Regions from separate parts of the Pseudoalteromonas sp. MB41 genome, predicted to be linked through region 1. Evidence: predicted binding sites of a transcription regulator. Region 1 holds the regulator's gene; the other holds the start of a gene.
The links. The regulator sigma-54, encoded in region 1, starts transcription at its own class of promoters, with help from an activator protein. The targets are predictions, from matches to a motif close to GTTGGCACGNNNNTNGNNT.
Positions count from the first base shown of each region.

Region 2: LPA49_RS08075 (diacylglycerol kinase family protein) is a predicted target of sigma-54. The motif match lies at 1,923-1,941, and genes of this name have one in related genera.

Region 1 is NZ_JAJJZF010000013.1:34,845-38,271, reverse strand. Features, by position in the region: gene rapZ (RNase adapter RapZ) at 1-398, opposite strand, end outside; gene ptsN (PTS IIA-like nitrogen regulatory protein PtsN) at 399-851, opposite strand; gene hpf (ribosome hibernation promoting factor) at 855-1,142, opposite strand; gene LPA49_RS13300 (RNA polymerase factor sigma-54) at 1,169-2,665, opposite strand; gene lptB (LPS export ABC transporter ATP-binding protein) at 2,780-3,427, opposite strand, start outside.
Region 2 is NZ_JAJJZF010000005.1:121,960-125,386, forward strand. Features, by position in the region: gene LPA49_RS08060 (DUF4331 domain-containing protein) at 1-439, opposite strand, end outside; gene LPA49_RS08065 (anti-sigma factor) at 564-1,253, opposite strand; gene LPA49_RS08070 (sigma-70 family RNA polymerase sigma factor) at 1,250-1,780, opposite strand; gene LPA49_RS08075 (diacylglycerol kinase family protein) at 2,123-3,427, shown strand, end outside.

The DNA of each region.
Region 1 (3,427 bases):
ATAAAATCGGCACGGGTGATCAATACATCCAGTAATACTTTTTCTTGTTTAATCGCTAAATCAAGCGGCAGCGAGTCAATCGATAATGGGTGTAAGCGGCGTGTTTCAGAGAACCGTTTGATCAGTGTTTGATCATCACTATCTAAATAAAACAACGTGGGTTTTGCAAAGCCCGGTAAATACTCAAGAATATCGTTAAATTCTTGCTGTTCTTTCGGCAGGTTACGCACATCGATACTTACAGCAATTTTGTCGTAATTATCTGACACACTGCGTACTAACGAAGGAAGTAGGTTTACAGGAATATTATCAACGCAGTAATAGCCTAAGTCTTCAAGTACTCGTAAAGCGACCGATTTACCTGAACCAGAGCGACCGCTGATAATAATTAATTCCATTTATGCCTCTGATGCAATGACTTTAAACAGATCACTATCTGTTTTAGCACTGCGTAGCTGTTTACAAAATTCTTTGTCTTTAAGTCTATCAGCAATTGTTGATAAGGTCTTTAGATGAAGTTGACAGTCACCATCTGGTACGATGAGTGCGACAAAAATATCCACTGGACGATTATCAATTGCGTCAAAATTTATAGGTGACTCACTCACAATTACAAATGCGTGTGGCTGATCTGCACCGCTCATACGACCATGTGGAATCGCAATACCTCGGCCAATACCCGTGCTGCCCAATTTTTCTCTGTTCAATAGGGCATTGAGTATATCTTGCTGAGATAAATGAGGGAGCTGCTCATGAGCCAGTTCGCTGATAAATTCGAGAATTCTTTTTTTGCTATTAAAAAGGACCGCAGCTTTGCTGCAGTCCTGGTTAGTAAGTGAACTAAGTTTCATAATTTAGTGTCGAGCTAATTTCTCTTTGTGTTTAATTACTTGACGATCAAGTTTATCGATTAACGAGTCGATGGCTGCATACATATCTTGGTGTTCAGTAGAGGCAAATAACTCGCCTCCGTTTACATGTAAAGTTGCTTCTGCTTTTTGGCTTAGTTTTTCTACATCTAGAATGACATGAACATTATTAATGTGGTCAAAATGCCTTTCTAGTTTCGCAAACTTGGTGTTTACATAGTCTCTTAATGAATCTGTGATTTCTACATGACGACCAGTTAAATTTAGTTGCATAAGCATTTTCCTTCTATGTAAAACGTCTAAATCAGACTCTTACGCTGATTCGACGGAGGTATTGCTAGAGACTCTCGATATTTTGCTATTGTCCGTCTAGCTACTTTAATTCCTTGCTCAGCCAATATATCTGCAATTTTGCTATCACTCAATGGTTTAGCTGTGTTTTCTGCGGCGATTAGCTTTTTGATTAAAGCGCGAATTGCCGTAGATGAACACTCACCCCCATTTTCAGTGCTTACATGGCTGGAGAAGAAATATTTCAACTCAAAAATTCCCCGCGGGGTATGCATGTATTTTTGTGTTGTTACTCGCGAAATTGTTGATTCATGCATTTCGACCATTTCCGCGACATCATTTAATACCATGGGTTTCATGGCCTCAGGACCATGTTCAAAGAAAGCCTGTTGTTGTTGAACAATACAGTTAGTCACTTTTAATAACGTGTCATTACGGCTTTCTAAGCTTTTAATAAACCATTTTGCTTCTTGTAAATGAGAGCGAATAAATTGGCTATCACTGCTTGATTTTACAGAACGTGACATCGCCGCATAGTGGCTATTCACTCTGATTTTCGGCATGCAGTCTGGGTTTAGTTCAACTACCCAACGGCCTTTTATTTTTTTTACGGATACATCGGGTATCACGTATTCAGATTCTTCTCTAACAATTGTATCCGCAGGCTTTGGATTTAAGCTGTGGATCAATGTCATGACTTCTTTCAGCTCACTTTCTTTAAGCTTAGTCTTTTTCATCAAAGTGCGATAGTCACGACTCGCTAATAATTCAATATGTTCTGATAACACCATTTTAGTTTCAGCTAAATAGGGGGTGTCAACATCGAATTGGCGTAATTGAATACACAAACATTCTTGTAAACTACGTGCGCCAATACCGACAGGATCGAATAATTGGATTCTTTTTAGGACAGCTTCGACTTCATCAAGTTCGATTTCTTCTTCATCGTTATTTTGATTGAAGCTTTCAACAATGTCTTCGCAGCTTACGGTTAAAATACCCGAATCATCAATTGCCTCAACAATCGCAACGGCAATCGCTTCGTCTGTTGGGCTGAATGGAGTCAGTTGTAACTGCCACATTAGGTATTCGTGGAGAGTTTCGGTTGATGCGCCTTGGTAAATTGATTCATCTTCAGGCATTGGACCTGAGGAACTTGATGGGGCAGCACTCATGTACTCATCCCACGTAACATCCATTGCTAAGTCGTCACTTACGGTGTCTTTGTTGAGGGCATCACTGCTTTCTTGCTCGTACTCGCTCGCAGCTTCGTCAGCCGACGCGCTTAGTTGGGTATCGTCAGATTCGGCTTTTTGCTCGTTCTTGCCAATACTCTCTTCTGCATAATCTGCTTCTTCAACTTCAAGCAAAGGGTTAGAGTCTAACGCTTCTTGAATTTCTTGCTGGAGATCCAATGTACTGAGCTGCAACAAACGGATAGCCTGTTGCAGTTGTGGAGTCATTGTAAGTTGCTGGCCCATGCGCAGCTGTAATGATTGCCTCATGTATCCCTAACAATCCTTTTTAGTCTTATCAAACAATAGCACGATGCCGTTAACTATTTATTTGATTTATTGTCATTGTTATAAGTCTAGCAGATGCTCTAGTCGGTGGCGTATTTAAAGCCTGAATTGCTCGCCTAGATACACATCGCGTACAGTTTGGTCGGCTAACACATGTTCAGGTGTACCTGATGCAATTAGCTCCCCATGAGAAACAATGTAGGCTTTTTCACAAACATCAAGGGTTTCTCTCACATTGTGGTCAGTAATTAATACACCAATACCACGATTTTTTAAGTGCTCGATAATTTTCTTTATATCTAACACTGAAATAGGATCAACACCAGCAAAAGGCTCATCGAGCAAAATAAATTTAGGGTCAGCGGCCAGTGCGCGTGCTATTTCAACACGACGGCGTTCACCCCCTGACAATGCCATACCTTGGCTGTCACGAATGTGTTGAATGCTAAATTCATCAAGTAAGCTGTTGAGTGTTTCTTCGCGGCCTTGTTTATTGAGATCTTTACGGGTCTCTAAAATGGCCATTAAGTTTTGATAAACGGTCAGTTTTCTAAAAATCGATGATTCTTGTGGCAAATAGCCAATACCTAAGCGAGCGCGGCTGTGCATTGGCAATAAGGTGATGTCGTTATCATCAATGCTTATTTTACCTTTGTCACTGGGCACTAATCCCACAATCATGTAAAAGGTGGTTGTTTTACCTGCGCCATTTGGCCCAAGTAAACCGACAATGCTGCCAGCTTC
Region 2 (3,427 bases), on a different contig from region 1:
CCGCTGCATTATTACCGGCCGCTACACCGCCGACATTCTTTAATGGCACTGCAACCGTGCGTTGATTGCCTTCTGGGCCGACTGTTAAAGCAACACCCATGTTGTCATTAGGTAACATGCTTTTGAAATTAAAAGCAAAGGTCATATCTTCTACAGCATCGCCGTCATTATCGATATGAATGCTGTAGGTTGCATCTGGGTCCATCGCAAAATAATTTGGACCGCCGTAAGCATCTTGAAGTGGAATATAGTTTGCGATGAACGTGACATAATCGCCACGGCCTTCTTCGTAACTATTAAACGCGTAAAAGTCTGTTGAGTCTAATGTTGGGAAGCGTGTAATGTTCGGTGCTTCTCGGTGACTAGATGCCTCTGTAGGCAAGCTGAACAGGGTACTACATACTACAATAGCAATTAGAGATGGAGTTACGTTCTTCATGACTTTTTCCTTAGTTTTTAAATTAAGTCATAGTGAAATACGGGCGAAGAATTTAATTGGATGCAATAATTTGAAAATTTTTTAACAAAAATGCAAAAAGCCGTGCAATGCACGGCTTTTAGATTTAAAGAATAACCAATTCGGTGGTGTATAAGACCTCGGTTGGGGAGCCATTAGGCGATCCTCCCAAGGGTTCTAAGCTAACAGCCAGGAGTGCAATGTCATTCGCATTAAATTGGGTATTTTTAGGTAGCTCAATTCGGCCTGACTTGGGCAGTAGACCTAAGGATATGGGCGCTTCTTGCCCTTTTAAAATCATCCATAACTCATAATCTTTGTCTGTGCGTGGTATAAGTGCTGTCGATGCTTTAATTGCAAGGCTATCGTCTTGGACATCAATAAACCAAAGTGCAGATTCGGCTTGATTCTTAAAAAGTGCAATTTGTTGCGCTTGCGATGTAACCGACTCATGAGGCTGCCAAATAATAAGCGCAAGGACAATGCTCGCAGCGGTGGCAATAAGTGACCATGCTTGTAGTATCGTTGAGCGTGGCTTTTTGGTTTTTAATTGCAAAGGGACAACGTTGGGGTCGATACGACTGGCAATTTTTTCCCATACGGCTTCATCGGGTGGCACAGACTCAATTGAACTTGCTAAGTTATTGAGATGTTGCTCCCACATCCATGTTGCTTCTCTTGCACGGGTAGAGGTTAACATTAAACGAGCAAAACGGTCGCGAGCGGGGCCTCTTAATGTCCCAAGAACATACTCGGCTGCTAACATATCAATAAGTGTTTGGTTTTCATAATTCATAACGTTAGGCACCTTTGTAGTTGTTGTAACCCACGTCTGATCCAGCTTTTAACTGTACCAAGAGGGGATGCAATGTGATCAACAAGCTCGTGATGAGTCAACCCTTTATAATAAGCCAAGTGAATTACTTGTCTTTGCTGTGGATCAAGTTGTTCGATACAGTCGACCAACTTTGAATCATCTTCGTAAGCAACTTGAATAGACGTTAAATCTTCTTGTTCTTGCTCATCAGTTAAGCTCTGTTCTTTACGCACTTTGTGGTGGCGTAATAAATCGAGGCAACGGTATCTGACTATGCTTATCATCCATGACATAACTGCCCCTTTTGATACTTGATAGTCACTGGCATTGTGCCAAATTTTTACAAAGGCATCTTGCAATACTTCTTCAGCCTGAGCCCGATTACCCAGCATTTTTAAGCTAATGGCAAATAACTTAGCGCTAGTTGATTTGTACAAACTTGCGAAGGCATTTTTGTCACCTTTCGCTGTTGCACTCAGTAACGCTAATAGTTGATCGTTGTCCATAAAGTTCCTGTTTTTCTTGTTGTATAGAAGTAACGGTTTACTCACCGGTTTAGATGCACGAAACATTATTTTTAGAAAAAAGGATGTGAAATCAATGTTAACCCACCTCTTTTCTATTAATTAGGTTAGCAGGGATGTGCTTATTGGCAAATTTATAGGTTTCAAGTTATTCATAATGTGTAAGTTATTCATATGTTATTGAAAAAATGTCCTAAACTTATTTATATATAAATAGTAAATCTGCTAAGTTATTGATTTAAGGTATATCAAAAGGCGTGGTGTACTTTAAACTCTGGAGTGAAACTTGCTATGTATAAATAATTACAATAACAAGGAGTGATTATGTGGGCAGCATCAACCTATTTAGTTTTAGCCGTAGCGTTTATTATTGCTGCGTTGCGTGTAGATACGGTGTACTTTGCGCTATTTTTTTATTGGACAGCGCTTTCATTATTATTAGTGAGCGCGGCTTATTTTTTTGATATCGCGCGAATATTCCGTAAACGTGAAAATGGCATTATTCCCATGTATATACGGTGGGCGTTTATTCCATTTTTACTTGGCGCACAACTTTATAACGCGTGGTCTAGAAAACACGATAAAGTGCCGCCACTTCAACAAATAAACGAGCATTTGTTTTTGGCTTGTCGATTATTTCCATCTGACATAGACAGTATGAAAGAAATGGGGATCACAGCCGTTTTAGATGTAACCTGTGAGTTTGATGGCTTAGAATGGTCGTCTACTCAAGAAAATATCCGTTATCTAAATATTCCAGTACTTGATCACAGCGTGCCAACCCGCGCACAATTAAATCAAGCCATTAATTGGATACATCATCAGATTAAAGAAGACAGACGCGTTGTAGTGCATTGTGCATTAGGACGTGGTCGTTCCGTATTTGTCATGGCTGCTTATTTATTGAGTCAAAACAAAGATGCAGATGTGCACACGATACTTGAGCAAATTAAAGAAACACGTGAGACTGCAAATCTTAATAAACGTCAATTACGTCATTTAATAAGACGTCATAAAGCCGGTGATTTATTAATTAAAAATAAAGCTGTACTTATTGCTAACCCTGTATCGGGCACGAAATTATGGGAATCTAAAAATAAACAAATTACCGCCCGTTTATCACAGTACTACGATTTAACAGTACACACGACAACGGCCGAAATTAGTGGCATTGATTTAGCAAAAGAGGCCATTAAATCACAGCCCGATGTAATCATTGCATGTGGGGGAGATGGCACTGTGACAGAGGTTGCAAGTGTGTTAGTTGATACCCCCTGTAAATTAGGGATCATTCCATTAGGTACAGCAAATGCGTTAGCGCATGTTTTAATGGGCATTCGGTCAAAAATAATTCCTGTCGAACAAGCCTGTGAGCTCATTATTGAAGGGCAGGCGAGTCGTATTGATACCGCACTGTGTAATGGCGAACGTATGCTATTGCTTGTAGGGATAGGTTTTGAGCAAAAGATGATAGAAAAAGCGCATCGTGATGCAAAAAATGAATCGGGGCAATTGGCCTATTTACAAGGTTTTTGGCACGCGCTCGGCGAGCATGAAGCTCAAGATTACACCGTAAAACTTGATAACAATGAACCGCAGTCAATTCATACCACAAGCCTGATTATCGCC